3 regions of the Neobacillus sp. B4I6 genome follow, and region 3 is predicted to be linked to each of the others. Evidence: a T-box and tRNA genes for the amino acid it is inferred to sense, from the RefSeq annotation. Region 3 holds a T-box; the other regions hold tRNA genes.
What was found. The T-box of region 3 lies ahead of QF028_RS04475 (glycine--tRNA ligase). A T-box ahead of a tRNA ligase gene usually reads a tRNA of that ligase, here a tRNA-Gly.

Region 1: it has a tRNA-Gly gene. The T-box ahead of QF028_RS04475 (glycine--tRNA ligase) is inferred to sense a tRNA for this amino acid. The anticodon was not compared.
Region 2: it has a tRNA-Gly gene. The T-box ahead of QF028_RS04475 (glycine--tRNA ligase) is inferred to sense a tRNA for this amino acid. The anticodon was not compared.

Annotation. Positions count from the first base shown of each region.
Region 1 covers NZ_JBNPWB010000002.1:4,975,054-4,981,353, forward strand. The annotation lists rRNA gene QF028_RS26660 (23S ribosomal RNA) at 1-262, opposite strand, end outside; rRNA gene QF028_RS26665 (16S ribosomal RNA) at 459-2,008, opposite strand; tRNA gene QF028_RS26670 (tRNA-Gly) at 2,123-2,196, opposite strand; tRNA gene QF028_RS26675 (tRNA-Pro) at 2,213-2,289, opposite strand; tRNA gene QF028_RS26680 (tRNA-Arg) at 2,296-2,369, opposite strand; tRNA gene QF028_RS26685 (tRNA-Leu) at 2,430-2,515, opposite strand; tRNA gene QF028_RS26690 (tRNA-Leu) at 2,577-2,661, opposite strand; tRNA gene QF028_RS26695 (tRNA-Gln) at 2,686-2,760, opposite strand; tRNA gene QF028_RS26700 (tRNA-Glu) at 2,822-2,893, opposite strand; tRNA gene QF028_RS26705 (tRNA-Ser) at 2,905-2,995, opposite strand; tRNA gene QF028_RS26710 (tRNA-Asn) at 2,999-3,073, opposite strand; gene QF028_RS26715 (SprT family protein) at 3,196-3,669, opposite strand; gene cmpA (cortex morphogenetic protein CmpA) at 3,765-3,878, shown strand; gene QF028_RS26725 (Tex family protein) at 4,128-6,300, opposite strand, start outside.
Region 2 covers NZ_JBNPWB010000002.1:5,111,447-5,117,746, forward strand. The annotation lists rRNA gene QF028_RS27470 (23S ribosomal RNA) at 1-991, opposite strand, end outside; rRNA gene QF028_RS27475 (16S ribosomal RNA) at 1,195-2,744, opposite strand; tRNA gene QF028_RS27480 (tRNA-Ala) at 2,929-3,004, opposite strand; tRNA gene QF028_RS27485 (tRNA-Pro) at 3,025-3,101, opposite strand; tRNA gene QF028_RS27490 (tRNA-Arg) at 3,107-3,180, opposite strand; tRNA gene QF028_RS27495 (tRNA-Leu) at 3,203-3,291, opposite strand; tRNA gene QF028_RS27500 (tRNA-Gly) at 3,301-3,375, opposite strand; tRNA gene QF028_RS27505 (tRNA-Leu) at 3,390-3,474, opposite strand; tRNA gene QF028_RS27510 (tRNA-Lys) at 3,489-3,564, opposite strand; tRNA gene QF028_RS27515 (tRNA-Thr) at 3,721-3,796, opposite strand; tRNA gene QF028_RS27520 (tRNA-Val) at 3,971-4,046, opposite strand; rRNA gene rrf (5S ribosomal RNA) at 4,056-4,172, opposite strand; rRNA gene QF028_RS27530 (23S ribosomal RNA) at 4,247-6,300, opposite strand, start outside.
Region 3 covers NZ_JBNPWB010000002.1:534,572-540,871, reverse strand. The annotation lists gene QF028_RS04480 (helix-turn-helix transcriptional regulator) at 1-459, opposite strand, end outside; gene QF028_RS04475 (glycine--tRNA ligase) at 573-1,955, opposite strand; T-box leader at 2,020-2,203, opposite strand; gene recO (DNA repair protein RecO) at 2,254-3,006, opposite strand; gene QF028_RS04465 (YqzL family protein) at 3,041-3,184, opposite strand; gene era (GTPase Era) at 3,376-4,299, opposite strand; gene QF028_RS04455 (diacylglycerol kinase family protein) at 4,573-4,950, opposite strand; gene ybeY (rRNA maturation RNase YbeY) at 4,934-5,404, opposite strand; gene QF028_RS04445 (HD family phosphohydrolase) at 5,401-6,300, opposite strand, start outside.

The DNA of each region.
Region 1 (6,300 bases), 4.4 Mb from region 3:
CCGTTTCGCTCGCCGCTACTCAGGGAATCGCGTTTGCTTTCTCTTCCTCCGGGTACTTAGATGTTTCAGTTCCCCGGGTATGCCTTCCATACCCTATGTATTCAGGTAAAGATACTGTTCCATTACGAACAGTGGGTTCCCCCATTCGGAAATCTCCGGATCAAAGCTTACTTACAGCTCCCCGAAGCATATCGGTGTTAGTCCCGTCCTTCATCGGCTCCTAGTGCCAAGGCATTCACCGTGCGCCCTTTCTAACTTAACCTAAAAGGTTTGTTTCTTCTTATTAAATAAGAAATTGGCATTGACTCGGTTCTTACATTGACTTCTTCATTACGATTATCTAGTTTTCAAAGAACGATTAAAAAAAGCTTCGAGAGAATTGTACTCTCAAAACTAAACAAACAAAGATCGTGTCACAAACTGTTTTGTCTGGCTCACAGGTCCAGCTTTATCCTTAGAAAGGAGGTGATCCAGCCGCACCTTCCGATACGGCTACCTTGTTACGACTTCACCCCAATCATCTGTCCCACCTTAGGCGGCTGGCTCCTTGCGGTTACCCCACCGACTTCGGGTGTTACAAACTCTCGTGGTGTGACGGGCGGTGTGTACAAGGCCCGGGAACGTATTCACCGCGGCATGCTGATCCGCGATTACTAGCGATTCCGGCTTCATGCAGGCGAGTTGCAGCCTGCAATCCGAACTGAGAATGGTTTTATGGGATTGGCTAAACCTCGCGGTCTTGCAGCCCTTTGTACCATCCATTGTAGCACGTGTGTAGCCCAGGTCATAAGGGGCATGATGATTTGACGTCATCCCCACCTTCCTCCGGTTTGTCACCGGCAGTCACCTTAGAGTGCCCAACTGAATGCTGGCAACTAAGATCAAGGGTTGCGCTCGTTGCGGGACTTAACCCAACATCTCACGACACGAGCTGACGACAACCATGCACCACCTGTCACTCTGTCCCCCGAAGGGGAAATTCCTATCTCTAGGAGTGTCAGAGGATGTCAAGACCTGGTAAGGTTCTTCGCGTTGCTTCGAATTAAACCACATGCTCCACCGCTTGTGCGGGCCCCCGTCAATTCCTTTGAGTTTCAGCCTTGCGGCCGTACTCCCCAGGCGGAGTGCTTAATGCGTTAGCTGCAGCACTAAGGGGCGGAAACCCCCTAACACTTAGCACTCATCGTTTACGGCGTGGACTACCAGGGTATCTAATCCTGTTTGCTCCCCACGCTTTCGCGCCTCAGCGTCAGTTACAGACCAGAAAGCCGCCTTCGCCACTGGTGTTCCTCCACATCTCTACGCATTTCACCGCTACACGTGGAATTCCGCTTTCCTCTTCTGCACTCAAGTCCCCCAGTTTCCAATGACCCTCCACGGTTGAGCCGTGGGCTTTCACATCAGACTTAAAGGACCGCCTGCGCGCGCTTTACGCCCAATAATTCCGGACAACGCTTGCCACCTACGTATTACCGCGGCTGCTGGCACGTAGTTAGCCGTGGCTTTCTGGTTAGGTACCGTCAAGGTACCGGCAGTTACTCCGGTACTTGTTCTTCCCTAACAACAGAGCTTTACGACCCGAAGGCCTTCATCGCTCACGCGGCGTTGCTCCATCAGACTTTCGTCCATTGTGGAAGATTCCCTACTGCTGCCTCCCGTAGGAGTCTGGGCCGTGTCTCAGTCCCAGTGTGGCCGATCACCCTCTCAGGTCGGCTACGCATCGTCGCCTTGGTGAGCCGTTACCTCACCAACTAGCTAATGCGCCGCGGGCCCATCTGTAAGTGTCAGCCGAAACCGACTTTCAGCTTTTCCTCATGAGAGGAAAAGGATTATCCGGTATTAGCACCGGTTTCCCGGTGTTATCCCAGTCTTACAGGCAGGTTGCCCACGTGTTACTCACCCGTCCGCCGCTAACCAACAGGAGCAAGCTCCTATTGGTTCGCTCGACTTGCATGTATTAGGCACGCCGCCAGCGTTCGTCCTGAGCCAGGATCAAACTCTCCAAGAAAGTTGATTAGCTCATTTTGTTACGTTGGCTTAGTTTCTTAATTGAAACTAAAATTTTGTTTGTTTGCACGATTTTGTTTGTTTAGTTTTCAAAGAACAATTATTAAAGGTAATTTGGAGCGGGTGAAGAGAATCGAACTCTCATCATCAGCTTGGAAGGCTGAGGTTTTACCACTAAACTACACCCGCATAAAATATATTCAACTGGTCGGGAAGACAGGATTCGAACCTGCGACCCCTTGGTCCCAAACCAAGTGCTCTACCAAGCTGAGCTACTTCCCGTAAAAATGCGCCCTGAGAGATTCGAACTCCCGACCTTTTGATTCGTAGTCAAACACTCTATCCAGCTGAGCTAAGGGCGCATGTATTGAAGTCAACTTTTAAAGTATACCAGACTCAGTATCGTTTGTCAACAATTTATTTGGTGCGGCCGAGAGGACTTGAACCTCCACGGGGTTGCCCCCACTAGGCCCTCAACCTAGCGCGTCTGCCATTCCGCCACGACCGCACGATAATTAGCGACAAAAACAATCATAACATACTAACCAAATTAATTCAAGTAAAACATTTGGTGCGGGTGAAGGGAGTCGAACCCCCACGCCTTGCGGCGCCAGATCCTAAGTCTGGTGCGTCTGCCAATTCCGCCACACCCGCATTTAATATTGATTTATAAAAAAATGGCTGGGCTAGCTGGATTTGAACCAACGCATGTCGCAGTCAAAGTGCGATGCCTTACCGCTTGGCTATAGCCCAATATTGATGTTTATAAAGATTAAGAAACAGGAAATGAATCAATGTCACTCCCCGTCCCAGATGACCCCTACGGGACTCGAACCCGTGTTACCTCCGTGAAAGGGAGGTGTCTTAACCGCTTGACCAAGGGGCCTAAAAATTATATGGCGGAGAAGGAGGGATTTGAACCCTCGCGCCGGTCACCCGACCTACACCCTTAGCAGGGGCGCCTCTTCAGCCTCTTGAGTACTTCCCCATATGGCTCCGCAGGTAGGACTCGAACCTACGACCGATCGGTTAACAGCCGATAGCTCTACCACTGAGCTACTGCGGAATAATACTATTAAAAACCTTAAATCAATTAGGCAATCACCTTATCGACTCTTTACATTATAATGACGTTATAATAGAAAGTCAATATAGTTTTTAGATAAAGATTTTTTCCAAATTCTTACGTCATTCTAAAATTATTTCTTTTATTTTCGTCAACTTTCCCCTACATTTTCCACAAACATATCTGCTTGTATCAATGCTTCTTTTTCGCCTGTATGATAGCTGACATTTCGAGCATTGATATAGAAGGATTCTTTTGGATGTTCGTTTTACTGGTCTATCGGGTAATTGTGCACAAAATCGCGGTGCTCCTACTTTTTTTAATAATCGCTTAAACTCTTGGTCTCTATGCTGATACCCCTTCCCTTCAAGGTGAAGATGATAATGGCATAGCTCATGCTTAATGATCCCCACTAATTCTTTTACACCTAGCTGCTCGTAATATTTTTTATTTATTTCAATATTATGTGTGCCAAGAAGGTATCTGCCGCCTGTTGACCTTAGTCTTGGATTGAAAGACGCTATGTGTCGAAACTGCTTCCCAAATGATTCAACAGATATCTTTTCAACTAATGATTGAAGTTCTTGTTGTTCCATTTTGGGACCCTCACTTTCTTTGCGAACATGACAACCTATTATAGCATATATTGTATATACCTTTAATAATGATGTACTTTTCGGGAGGTTTTATTATGCCAACTTGGTTGCAAAACCAAATGAAAAGAGCTTTCTATGAGAAGGATCGCTATCAGATCAAGATGCTAAACCAGTGCTGGTTCTTTTACAGAAAAAAACACTTCTCTTAAGTTCATGAGGACAATTTATGCACTTCTCTTCCTTTTTTTGTCCTCATGAACACCTCATGAGGACAACTTACACCATTCCCTTCCTATTTCTGTCCTCACGAACATTTATGAGACCCTTTCCCTTCACATCTAATAATTATTTCTAAGAGTTAATTGATTGGGACAAAAATAAAAAAGAAGACCAACTCGCTTTGCGAAATGGTCTTCTTTAATGGTGATAATATTATTACAGGAACCCGTTACTTCCAACTAGTTCGAAGGCGCCAGCATTGTTAATGCAACCCGGCCTTTTTTCATATCAACGGAATCCACCCATACAGTGACTACATCCCCTACTGACACAATGTCTAATGGATGCTTTACAAATCTATTGCTTAGTTTGGAAATATGCACAAGCCCGTCCTGCTTAACGCCGATATCAACAAATGCACCGAAGTCCACAACATTCCGAACCGTACCTTGCAGCTCCATACCTGCTTGTAAATCCTCTAACTTAAGGACATCTTTTTTCAAAAGAGGGCGTGGTAAATCATCGCGCGGATCGCGTTCCGGCCTTACCAACGCATCAATAATATCCTTTAGGGTTAATTCCCCGATAGCAAGTTCTTCTGAAACAGCTTTTAAATCAATCCCATTAAGAGCAGTTATTAACTCATCCGAACCAAGGTCATCAGTTGTAAATCCTAGACTCGCTAATAATTTCTTCACTTCGTCGTAATTTTCCGGATGAATCCCTGTTCGGTCAAGCGGCTGCTTGCCATCTAATACGCGCAAGAACCCTATCGCCTGCTCATAGGTTTTTGCACCAAGACGAGGTACTTTCTTTAATTGAACCCTGCTCGTAAATTTCCCTTCCTCTTCACGCTTTTTGACAATATTATTTGCAGCAGTCTTGTTAAGCCCCGCTACATACTGTAAAAGTGATGGAGAAGCAGTATTCACATTTACACCGACCCTGTTAACGGCTGTTTCAACCACAAAATGCAACGATTCTGACAGACGTTTCTGGGAAACATCATGCTGGTATTGACCGACACCAACCGATTTTGGGTCAATTTTGACCAATTCCGCTAATGGATCCTGCAACCGGCGTGCAATAGAGGCTGCACTTCTTTCTTCTACCTGCAGATTCGGAAACTCTTCTCTGGCTAATTCCGAAGCAGAATAGACACTGGCCCCTGCTTCATTGACAATTAAATAGAAAATCTCTTCATCCATTTCTTTTAAGATATCTGCGACAAACTGTTCTGTTTCCCTTGAGGCTGTGCCATTTCCGATGGCCGCCATTTCAACTTTATACTCGCGGAGGATGTGAATAAACTTTTCGCGCGCTTCCTTGGCTTTGTTAACCGGTGGGTGGGGATAGATCACATCTATCTTCAGCACCTTACCTGTTTCATCTACGACTGCTAATTTACAGCCTGTCCTGTAGGCAGGGTCGACACCGATGACGACTTTGCCTTTCAACGGTGGCTGTAAAAGTAAGTTACGAAGGTTTTCAGAGAATATATGTATGGCTTGCTCTTCACCCTTATCCGTTAATTCATTGCGGATTTCCCGCTCAATGGAAGGCTGAATTAATCTTTTGTAGCTATCTTCCATCGCTTCTAACACAATGGGTGCTGATGGTGAGTGCTGGACACGGATCCATTTTCTCGACAAATATGACAGGATTAAATCGGCATTCATTTTAATCGAAACTCTTAAAATGTCCTCTTTTTCACCGCGATTTAAAGCGAGAATTCGATGCGGAACAATTTTATTTACAGGTTCTTCATATTCATAGTACATTTCGTAAACGTTTTTCTCGTCTTTTTCCGCTTCTTTGACCACCGATACAACTGCACCGGATTTAAACGTTTCTTTACGAATCCATTTACGGCTTTCAGCATCATCAGAAACCCATTCCGCAATAATGTCTTTCGCGCCTGCAATCGCATCCTCAACCGTAAGGACTTCTTTTTCTTCTGATAAAAATTGTTTTGCTTTTTCTTCCACACTTTCTTTTGTAAAAGTCAGCAGCCACTCTGCTAAAGGTTCCAAGCCTTTTTCTTTTGCAATCGTCGCTTTTGTCCGTCTTTTTTGTTTATATGGCCTGTATAAGTCTTCAACCTCTTGAAGCTTTTCGGCTTTGGTAATCGCCTGGTTAAGTTCATCTGTTAGTTTCCCTTGTTCAGCAATGATTCGAATAACCTCTTCTTTTCTATGCTCAAGGTTTTGGATATACTGCCAGCGTTCTAAAATATTGCGAATCTGTACTTCATCAAGCGCTCCTGTCATTTCTTTCCGATATCGAGCAATAAAAGGAACTGTATTGCCTTCATCTAATAATGAAATAACACTTTGTACTTGTTTATGAGATATTGTCAGTTCAGCTGCAATTTTCTTTAACAATTGATCATCTTTTACGATTGTATCATTC
Region 2 (6,300 bases), 4.6 Mb from region 3:
ACTCCCACGGATAAGTCTTTGGCATTCGGAGTTTGTCTGAATTCGGTAACCCGATGAGGGCCCCTAGTCCAAACAGTGCTCTACCTCCAAGACTCTTACTACGTGAGGCTAGCCCTAAAGCTATTTCGGAGAGAACCAGCTATCTCCAAGTTCGATTGGAATTTCTCCGCTACCCACACCTCATCCCCGCACTTTTCAACGTGCGTGGGTTCGGGCCTCCATCCAGTGTTACCTGGACTTCACCCTGGACATGGGTAGATCACCTGGTTTCGGGTCTACGACCACATACTCATACGCCCTATTCAGACTCGCTTTCGCTGCGGCTCCGTCTTTTCAACTTAACCTTGCATGGGATCGTAACTCGCCGGTTCATTCTACAAAAGGCACGCTATCACCCATTAACGGGCTCTAACTACTTGTAGGCACACGGTTTCAGGAACTATTTCACTCCCCTTCCGGGGTGCTTTTCACCTTTCCCTCACGGTACTGGTTCACTATCGGTCACTAGGGAGTATTTAGCCTTGGGAGATGGTCCTCCCTGCTTCCGACCGGATTTCTCGTGTCCGGCCGTACTCAGGATCCACTCAGGAGGGAACGAAGTTTCGACTACAGGGTTTTTACCTTCTATGACGGACCTTTCCAGATCGCTTCATCTACCCCGTTCCTTTGTAACTCCATGTTGAGTGTCCTACAACCCCAAGAGGCAAGCCTCTTGGTTTGGGCTATGTCCCGTTTCGCTCGCCGCTACTCAGGGAATCGCGTTTGCTTTCTCTTCCTCCGGGTACTTAGATGTTTCAGTTCCCCGGGTATGCCTTCATTACCCTATGTATTCAGGTAAAGATACTGTTCCATTACGAACAGTGGGTTCCCCCATTCGGAAATCTCCGGATCAAAGCTTACTTACAGCTCCCCGAAGCATATCGGTGTTAGTCCCGTCCTTCATCGGCTCCTAGTGCCAAGGCATTCACCGTGCGCCCTTTCTAACTTAACCTAAAAGGTTATTCTCTTACTTACATAAGAGAGAAAACTAAAATGGCATTGATCGGTTCTTACATTGACTTCTTCATTACGATTATCTAGTTTTCAAAGAACGATTAAAAAAAGCTTTGAGAGAATTGTACTCTCAAAACTAAACAAACAAAGATCGTGTCACAAACTGTTTTGTCTGGCTCACAGGTCCAGCTTTATCCTTAGAAAGGAGGTGATCCAGCCGCACCTTCCGATACGGCTACCTTGTTACGACTTCACCCCAATCATCTGTCCCACCTTAGGCGGCTGGCTCCTTGCGGTTACCCCACCGACTTCGGGTGTTACAAACTCTCGTGGTGTGACGGGCGGTGTGTACAAGGCCCGGGAACGTATTCACCGCGGCATGCTGATCCGCGATTACTAGCGATTCCGGCTTCATGCAGGCGAGTTGCAGCCTGCAATCCGAACTGAGAATGGTTTTATGGGATTGGCTAAACCTCGCGGTCTTGCAGCCCTTTGTACCATCCATTGTAGCACGTGTGTAGCCCAGGTCATAAGGGGCATGATGATTTGACGTCATCCCCACCTTCCTCCGGTTTGTCACCGGCAGTCACCTTAGAGTGCCCAACTGAATGCTGGCAACTAAGATCAAGGGTTGCGCTCGTTGCGGGACTTAACCCAACATCTCACGACACGAGCTGACGACAACCATGCACCACCTGTCACTCTGTCCCCCGAAGGGGAAATTCCTATCTCTAGGAGTGTCAGAGGATGTCAAGACCTGGTAAGGTTCTTCGCGTTGCTTCGAATTAAACCACATGCTCCACCGCTTGTGCGGGCCCCCGTCAATTCCTTTGAGTTTCAGCCTTGCGGCCGTACTCCCCAGGCGGAGTGCTTAATGCGTTAGCTGCAGCACTAAGGGGCGGAAACCCCCTAACACTTAGCACTCATCGTTTACGGCGTGGACTACCAGGGTATCTAATCCTGTTTGCTCCCCACGCTTTCGCGCCTCAGCGTCAGTTACAGACCAGAAAGCCGCCTTCGCCACTGGTGTTCCTCCACATCTCTACGCATTTCACCGCTACACGTGGAATTCCGCTTTCCTCTTCTGCACTCAAGTCCCCCAGTTTCCAATGACCCTCCACGGTTGAGCCGTGGGCTTTCACATCAGACTTAAAGGACCGCCTGCGCGCGCTTTACGCCCAATAATTCCGGACAACGCTTGCCACCTACGTATTACCGCGGCTGCTGGCACGTAGTTAGCCGTGGCTTTCTGGTTAGGTACCGTCAAGGTACCGGCAGTTACTCCGGTACTTGTTCTTCCCTAACAACAGAGCTTTACGACCCGAAGGCCTTCATCGCTCACGCGGCGTTGCTCCATCAGACTTTCGTCCATTGTGGAAGATTCCCTACTGCTGCCTCCCGTAGGAGTCTGGGCCGTGTCTCAGTCCCAGTGTGGCCGATCACCCTCTCAGGTCGGCTACGCATCGTCGCCTTGGTGAGCCATTACCTCACCAACTAGCTAATGCGCCGCGGGCCCATCTGTAAGTGTCAGCCGAAACCGACTTTCAGCTTTTCCTCATGAGAGGAAAAGGATTATCCGGTATTAGCACCGGTTTCCCGGTGTTATCCCAGTCTTACAGGCAGGTTGCCCACGTGTTACTCACCCGTCCGCCGCTAATCAACAGGAGCAAGCTCCTATTGATTCGCTCGACTTGCATGTATTAGGCACGCCGCCAGCGTTCGTCCTGAGCCAGGATCAAACTCTCCAAGAAAGTTGATTAGCTCATTTTGTTACGTTGGCTTAGCTTCACTTTCTTACGAAAGATTCGCTAATAATTTTTTGTTTGTTTACACGTCTTGTTTGTTTAGTTTTCAAAGAACAATTTCATGTCGTTTGTGCGACTTTATTATATTAACAGAGTGTTAATGCTATGTCAATAAAATAATTAAAATTTTTGGTGGAGCCTAGCGGGATCGAACCGCTGACCTCCTGCGTGCAAAGCAGGCGCTCTCCCAGCTGAGCTAAGGCCCCATATAGTTATAAGTGAAGAATGGTCGGGAAGACAGGATTCGAACCTGCGACCCCTTGGTCCCAAACCAAGTGCTCTACCAAGCTGAGCTACTTCCCGTTAAGTGCGCCCTGAGAGATTCGAACTCCCGACCTTTTGATTCGTAGTCAAACACTCTATCCAGCTGAGCTAAGGGCGCATATGAATTTAATTAACTTAAATGGTGCCGAGGACCGGAATCGAACCGGTACGGTAGTCACCTACCGCAGGATTTTAAGTCCTGTGCGTCTGCCAGTTCCGCCACCCCGGCTTAAAAAATTGGAGCGGAAGACGGGATTCGAACCCGCGACCCCCACCTTGGCAAGGTGATGTTCTACCACTGAACTACTTCCGCATATGAAAATTAAATGGTGCGGGTGAAGGGAGTCGAACCCCCACGCCTTGCGGCGCCAGATCCTAAGTCTGGTGCGTCTGCCAATTCCGCCACACCCGCATATTCATTTAAAATGGTGAGCCATGAAGGACTCGAACCTTCGACCCTCTGATTAAAAGTCAGATGCTCTACCAACTGAGCTAATGGCTCATCGTAAGATGATTTCCTAATCTTTTATTAGCGTAAGTCAGATGCTCAAAAGAACTTACGTTCTTTTGAGCAGATTGCCCGCAGAAGCTCCTTCAATGAAGTACGCAATCTGCTCTACCAACTGAGCTAATGGCTCATCATAAGATGAAAGAAAAATGGTGCCGGCGAGAGGACTTGAACCCCCAACCTACTGATTACAAGTCAGTTGCTCTACCAATTGAGCTACCCCGGCGTAAAGTATGGAAATATATTAAGTTTGAACACGCTGGTATTGTTACCGTCATCCTGACCTCAGAAAGCTTATGCAAGCAGCAGCTCGGTCAGTATGCTGAAGTTCATTCAGGAAGCTTATTCGGTCGTGCTCTACCAATTGAGCTACCCCGGCATAATGTAAAAAAGGTAAATATGGTGGAGGATGACGGGCTCGAACCGCCGACCCTCTGCTTGTAAGGCAGATGCTCTCCCAGCTGAGCTAATCCTCCATATATACCGCCTGGCAACGTCCTACTCTCACAGGGACGCGTGTCCCAACTACCATCGGCGCTGAGAAGCTTAACTTCCGTGTTCGGTATGGGAACGGGTGTGACCTTCTCGCCATTGCTGCCAGACTATTTAATTGAGGAATCATTCCCTCAAAACTAGATAATGCAGAAGAAGTTGTAAAATGAGTATGCCTTATAAATTGGTTAAGTCCTCGAACGATTAGTATCAGTCAGCTCCACATGTTACCACGCTTCCACCTCTGACCTATCAACCTGATCATCTTTCAGGGTTCTTACTAGCTTGCGCTATGGGAAATCTCATCTTGAGGGGGGCTTCATGCTTAGATGCTTTCAGCACTTATCCCGTCCGCACATAGCTACCCAGCGATGCCCTTGGCAGAACAACTGGTACACCAGCGGTGCGTCCATCCCGGTCCTCTCGTACTAAGGACAGCTCCTCTCAAATTTCCTGCGCCCACGACGGATAGGGACCGAACTGTCTCACGACGTTCTGAACCCAGCTCGCGTACCGCTTTAATGGGCGAACAGCCCAACCCTTGGGACCGACTACAGCCCCAGGATGCGATGAGCCGACATCGAGGTGCCAAACCTCCCCGTCGATGTGGACTCTTGGGGGAGATAAGCCTGTTATCCCCGGGGTAGCTTTTATCCGTTGAGCGATGGCCCTTCCATGCGGAACCACCGGATCACTAAGCCCGACTTTCGTCCCTGCTCGACTTGTAGGTCTCGCAGTCAAGCTCCCTTGTGCCTTTACACTCTGCGAATGATTTCCAACCATTCTGAGGGAACCTTTGGGCGCCTCCGTTACTCTTTAGGAGGCGACCGCCCCAGTCAAACTGCCCACCTGACACTGTCTCCCACCCCGATCAGGGGTGCGGGTTAGAATTTCAATACAGCCAGGGTAGTATCCCACCGACGCCTCCACCGAAGCTAGCGCTCCGGCTTCTCAGGCTCCTACCTATCCTGTACAAGCTGTACCAAAATTCAATATCAGGCTACAGTAAAGCTCCACGGGGTCTTTCCGTCCTGTCGCGGGTAACCTGCATCTTCACAGGTACTATAATTTCACCGAGTCTCTCGTTGAGACAGTGCCCAGATCGTTACGCCTTTCGTGCGGGTCGGAACTTACCCGACAAGGAATTTCGCTACCTTAGGACCGTTATAGTTACGGCCGCCGTTTACTGGGGCTTCGATTCAGAGCTTCGCTTGCGCTAACCCCTCCTCTTAACCTTCCAGCACCGGGCAGGCGTCAGCCCCTATACTTCGCCTTGCGGCTTCGCAGAGACCTGTGTTTTTGCTAAACAGTCGCCTGGGCCTATTCACTGCGGCTCTTCGAGGCTATTCACCTCAAAAAGCACCCCTTCTCCCGAAGTTACGGGGTCATTTTGCCGAGTTCCTTAACGAGAGTTCTCTCGCTCACCTTAGGATTCTCTCCTCGCCTACCTGTGTCGGTTTGCGGTACGGGCACCTTTTATCTCGCTAGAGGCTTTTCTTGGCAGTGTGGAATCAGGAACTTCGGTACTAAATTTCCCTCGCTATCACAGCTCAGCCTTCGCGAGAAGCGGATTTGCCTACTTCTCAGCCTAACTGCTTAGACGCGCATATCCAACAGCGCGCTTACCCTATCCTCCTGCGTCCCCCCATTGCTCAAACGATAAAGAGGTGGTACAGGAATATCAACCTGTTGTCCATCGCCTACGCCTTTCGGCCTCGGCTTAGGTCCCGACTAACCCTGAGCGGACGAGCCTTCCTCAGGAAACCTTAGGCATTCGGTGGATGAGATTCTCACTCATCTTTCGCTACTCATACCGGCATTCTCACTTCTAAGCGCTCCACCAGTCCTTACGGTCTAGCTTCAACGCCCTTAGAACGCTCTCCTACCACTGACATCTAAGATGTCAATCCACAGCTTCGGTGATACGTTTAGCCCCGGTACATTTTCGGCGCAGAGTCATTCGACCAGTGAGCTATTACGCACTCTTTAAATGGTGGCTGCTTCTAAGCCAACATCCTGGTTGTCTAAACAACTCCACATCCTTTTCCACTTAACGTATACTTTGGGACCTTAGCTGGTGGTCTGGGCTGTTTCCCTTTTGACTACGGATCTTATCACTCGCAGTCTGACTCCCACGGATAAGTCTTTGGCATTCGGAGTTTGTCTGAATTCGGTAACCCGATGAGGGCCCCTAGTCCAAACAGTGCTCTACCTCCAAGACTCTTACTACGTGAGGCT
Region 3 (6,300 bases):
CGGCATTCTAGTCATAATAATATTGACAGGAATGGTGGAAAGCTCTTGTTTGCCTATACTTGCTCTGAGCAAATCTTTTCTGGACAACACCCCAACAAGGATGGTATTTTGATCCACTACAAATAATGTTCCCACATCTTCAAGGAACATGGTACAGATCGCATCATATACAGAAATATTTTCATTCACCACAATAGGGATGGATTGATAATCTTTCACATATATTTTTTGTAAATTTTCAGTTAACAGCTGTGTCCCAGATTTACCCGTATAAAAATAACCCACACGCGGTCTTGCATCTAAAAAGCCAGCCATTGTTAAAATTGCCAGATCTGGCCTTAATGTTGCTCTAGTCAAACTTAATTGATCGGCAATATGCTCTCCGGTAATCGGCCCATTTTCTTTTACAATTTGTAAAATATGTTCTTGCCGTTTGGTCAGTTCGATTGTACACACCACCTTTGTATGACATCATGAAGGGTTACCCACAACCTTCTAAAAGTCATACTTTATTAGGAATATTATATACTATGGAATGTATTAAGAAAACTCGCCAATTGGCGAGTTTTCCATTAAAACGTCATCTTTTCTTGCAAAAAGCTAACAAGTTCACTTACTGGGATCCGTTTTTGTTCCATTGTATCCCGGTCTCGAACAGTAACCATATTGTCTTCTTTAGAGTCAAAATCATAAGTGATACAAAAAGGTGTACCAATTTCATCATGACGACGATAGCGTTTCCCAATGGAACCTGATTCGTCATAATCCACTGAAAAGTGCTTCGCTAAAGCAGCAAAAACTTCTCGTGCTTCTTCAGACAGCTTCTTCGATAATGGAAGGACTGCCGCCTTAAATGGGGCTAGAGCAGGGTGGAAATGCATGACCGTTCTAGATGTACCATCTTCAAGCTGTTCTTCATCATAGGCATCAATCAAGAATGCTAACGTAACCCGATCCGCTCCTAAGGAAGGTTCAATACAGAATGGGACATACTTTTCATTTGTTTCAGGGTCAAGATAATGGAAATCTTCACCGGAATACTCCATATGCTGCTTCAAGTCATAATCTGTTCTTGAAGCGACACCCCAAAGTTCCCCCCAACCAAACGGGAACTTAAATTCAAAATCAGTAGTCGCATTACTATAATGGGATAGTTCATCTTCAGAGTGATCTCGTAGCCTTAGATTTTCTTTGGTAAGACCTAAGGACATTAACCAGTCTTCAGCAAATTGTTTCCAATAATCAAACCATTTAAGTTCTTCACCAGGCTTACAGAAAAATTCAAGTTCCATTTGTTCAAACTCTCTTGTCCTGAATGTAAAATTCCCCGGAGTAATTTCATTTCGGAAACTCTTTCCTATTTGAGCAATTCCAAACGGCATTTTCTTTCTCATCGTACGCTGAACATTTTTAAAGTTAACAAAAATACCTTGGGCCGTTTCAGGACGAAGGAAAATTTCATTCGTACTTGATTCTGTTACCCCTTGGAAGGTTTTAAACATTAAGTTGAACTGACGGATACCAGTAAAATCATGACTGCCACAGTCCGGGCATGCGATATTGTGTTCTTTAACCAGTTCTTCCATTTTTTCAAATGGTAAGCCGTCGACAATCATTTCAATGCCTTTTTCATCTAGTGCATTTTCAATTAATTTATCCGCGCGATGGCGTGCTTTACAATTTTTACAATCAATCATTGGGTCATTAAAGTTCCCAATATGCCCTGATGCTTCCCAAGTACGAGGATTCATCAGAATACTTGCATCTAAGCCAACATTATAAGGCGACTCTTGAACAAACTTTTTCCACCATGCCTGTTTAATATTGTTTTTAAATTCAACGCCTAGCGGGCCGTAATCCCAAGTATTTGCAAGTCCTCCGTAAATCTCTGAACCTGGAAAAATAAATCCTCTGTGTTTTGCATGTGAGACGATTTGTTCCATTGTTACATTCATTGAAATTGCTCCTTTTAATAAATTTTATTCAAACAAAAAAACTCTCGTTCCTATGCTTGTTAAGCATAGGGACGAGAGTTACCCGCGGTTCCACCCTATTTGCTGCAAAAAACAGCCTCTTTAATCGTGTTAATAAACACAAAGTTTGCTCAGGAACGCCTTCCTTAGTGCCCTATACCCTAGCTTCCACCACCCTAGGTTCGCTTTTATAGAGATGACTAAGTACTCTTCTCCGTCAATGCAAATATTTTATTAATGAAAATAATAACGAAAACTCCAAACATTGTCAACAGTGTGCTTATAAGAGATTTCTGAATTTATCCATGGAATTAAGAAACTTTTTTGTTTTGAGATGAAGTCCCGAATACTCTTCATAGTAAGAAGTAATAACATTCTTAAGTTCAGCCTTAGTCTCTTCTTTAACAGAAATATTTCCTAACCTTGAAAGATCAAAATAATAAAATAGCCTTAATAATTTAATCGTACTCGGTGTTAATTTGAAATGGTACGGATCTTTATCCAGACAACGATGACAGATAAGCCCACCTTCACGAATGGAAAAAGAAAAATGTCCGTCTGTACTGCCGCAAACGGAACATTGATTTAAGATTGGGTTTAATCCCAATACATTTAACATTTTCATCTCATAAATATTCATGAGAATATCCGGGTCATAGCCCTCATTCAAATAATTCAATGTTTGATAGAGCAATTCAAAATGAAAAGGGTTTGGTTTTTTTTCTTCCGTGCATTTATCGGTTAACTCGACAATATAACTAGCATAGGCAGTTAAAAAAATGTCTTCACCAATCGATCTTAAGGATGTAGCCGTTTCACCCTGTTGCATGCTTCCTAAACCAGATCCTCTAGTAATTAGAAAATAACCATGTGTAAAAAGTTGTGTAATGGAGGAAAGGCGGCTGTTTGGCTTTTTTGCACCACGCGCCATCACACCAATCTTTCCCCATTCCCTTGTATATATTGTCACTATTTTATTTGTTTCACCATAATCTGTTGTTCTAATAACGATGCCTTCACACTTCTGAAGCATTATTGTCACCTTCTAAAGTAGCACGAAGACAAACTTATGAAACGGGAAAATCGATTTGTGCTAGCTCATCATTCAGATTTCCGGGTATTTCTTGGTTTTCCTTCTCAAGTTCTTTAATGAGAAGATATGTGTCAATATTACCTGTTTGGAGGAATACTTTCCACGTAAAATCCATCATCGAAAACCCCACCTTTCATATTTAGACTAGCTTTCATTCGGTCCCAAACCTTACAATTATCATAGCCTGCCAGCGCAAAAATCATAAGACGAAATATTTGTTAATGTTGTCCATGCATAATTTGAAATAATCGGTAATATTTTAGTTAGGGTTATTAGAAAAGCTGAAACGCCTTGGTCGGCCATTATTAATCAATATTCATCCTCATTGAAGCCATAATCTCGCAGCTGGGACATCTTATTGCGCCAATCTTTTTGAACTTTTACCCATAGCTCTAAATATACTTTTGACCCTAGTAGATTTTCAATATCAACTCGTGCACGTTTGCCTATTTCTTTTAACATGCTGCCTTGCTTACCAATAATAATTCCTTTTTGTGAATCACGTTCGACAATGACGGTTGCCATGACATCAATAATTTCTTTACCCTCTCTCCGCTCCATTTTGTCAAGAACCACAGCTAAAGAGTGGGGAATTTCCTCCCGTGTTAAGTGGAGTGCTTTTTCCCTTATTAACTCGGTAATAATAAACCGTTCTGGGTGATCTGTGACCTGGTCTGCTGGATAGTATTGTGGTCCCTCCGGCAAGAAGGACTTAATCTGTCCTAACAATGGCTCCACATTGTTTCCTTCAAGCGCAGATATTGGGACAATTTCTTTAAAAGGGTATTTTTCTTTATAGGATTCAATAATCGGCAATAATTTATCAGGATGAACTTGATCAATTTTATTAATTACAAGAAAGATTGGCGTATTAACTGTTTGGAATTTTTCAAGAATAAATTCTTCACCACGTCCAAATCCTTCTTCAGCATTTACCATAAATAAAATCAAATCAACTTCTTTTAGCGTATTTACAGCAACCTTCATCATAAAATCGCCTAATTTGTGCTTGGGTTTATGGATACCTGGTGTATCTATAAAAATCATCTGGGCATCATTTACTGTTAACACACCTTGGATTTTGTTACGAGTTGTTTGTGCTTTATCACTCATTATGGCAATTTTTTGGCCAATCACGCGATTAAGAAACGTGGATTTACCTACATTTGGCCGGCCAATAATCGAAATAAAACCTGACTTGTATCCTTTGCTTCCGTTGTCATTATTCAGCATATAGATCCTCCTGTTATGAAGGAACTTGCCTTTTTTGTTTCTTTAATTAGTTGATCGATGTTCACTAGTGTTCTTCCCTTCCAGCAGGAATCTGCTGTTTCTTTATTTTACCTCAAAATTGATTGAAAATCATTAGGTTGAAGCAAAAAATTTATAAAAATTAGAATTTTCTCACAAATCAGCAAGTCTTAATTATTTTGCTGATAAGTTATTTTACCTAATCCAGTATCCCATTTCAAATGATGGTAAATAAACTCTATTCAGCTTAATTTTTTAAAGCTTTTGTATGTAGGGTAAAAATATTAATAGGCCAATTACAACCGATAGAACGGTATAAACTAACACCGCTCCTGCTGCCATATCCTTCGCTTGTTTTGCTAATGGATGATACTCTTGTGTAACTAGATCGACAACTCGTTCGATTGCGGTATTGACTAATTCCAATGCAAACATTCCCGCAATAGCAAACAGGATGATTATCCATTCAGTCTTTGTAATGGAAATATAATAAGAGACGAGTACAACAAGAATGGAGCAAAAGAAATGGAACCGCATATTTTTCTCTGACTTCAGGGCCACTAAAATCCCGGCGATTGCATTTGAAAATGTACCCAACCATGACTGCTGTGATCGTTTATCGTTTGAGTCCATACTCGTCTAATATTTCCTTTTGCAATGTGAACATTTCTTTTTCCTCTTCATCGGTCATATGATCATAACCAAGGAGATGAAGGAAACCATGTACAGCTAGAAATCCAAGCTCACGTATAAAAGAATGTCCATATTCTTCTGCTTGCTCGATTGCTTTTGGTATAGAGATAATAATATCCCCCAAGACACGAGGCATATCAACCCCTACCAGCTCCACCTCACCTTCCCCAAGCTCTTCCATTGCAAACGAAATAACATCCGTAGGCTTGTCTTTATCGCGGTATTCCCTGTTGATCTCCTGTATTCTATCATTTGAAACAAATGTTACTGAAACTTCGCTATGCTCTTCAACATCCTGTTTTCTAGCCGCAAAGGTAAGGATCCTTTCGATTTCAAGCATTTGTTCTTCTGTCAGTTTTTCCGTTTCGTCGATACAATCAATTAGTAATGTCATGCTTGCTTCACCTTCTTTATCATTTCTGGATATTCAATTCTGGAGTGAAAAATCCCCTTTAAAGTCTCACATAAAGCTTCAGATACGGTTTCAATTTCTCTCATTGTGATATCACATTCATTTAATTGTCCATCTTGAAGACGATCAGCAACGATTTTTTTAACCAGTGATTCTATTAATTCTGGCGTAGGCTGGGATAATGAGCGGACTGCCGCCTCGACACTATCTGCTATACCAACCACCGCAGACTCTTTTGTTTTTGCCTTTGGACCAGGATAACGATAATCCTCTTCCTTTACTTCAGTTTCACCTTGGGTTGCCTTATGATAAAAGAATTTTAGCAAGGTTGTCCCGTGATGCTGTTCAGCGATATCGATAATTTCTTTTGGCATATGGTACTTCTTTAAAATATTAGAGCCATCTGTTACATGGGCAATAATAATGTTTGCACTTTTATCTGGCGGCAGACGATCATGAGGATTTTCTAGATGCATCTGATTCTCGATATAAAAATTCGGACGTCGTGTTTTACCAATATCATGGTAATAGCTGCCCACTCTTGCTAAAAGTCCATTTGCACCGATTGCTTCACATGCAGATTCCGCTAAATTAGCAACCATCACACTATGGTGATATGTACCAGGTGCTTCCATCAATATTTTTCTTAATAGTGGATGGTTTGGATTGGATAGTTCAATCAGCCTCATCGTCGACAGAATGCCAAAACTCGCCTCAAAAAAAGGCAGTAATCCAATCGTTAGCACAGCAGAACCTATACCTGAAACAAGAGCAGTGGTTATATAATATCCATACTCCATACCAGAAAATTGGCCATTTGGAAGAAACATTAACGCCAAAATAGACAAAATATTTACGATTGCCGCAAACGAGCCAGC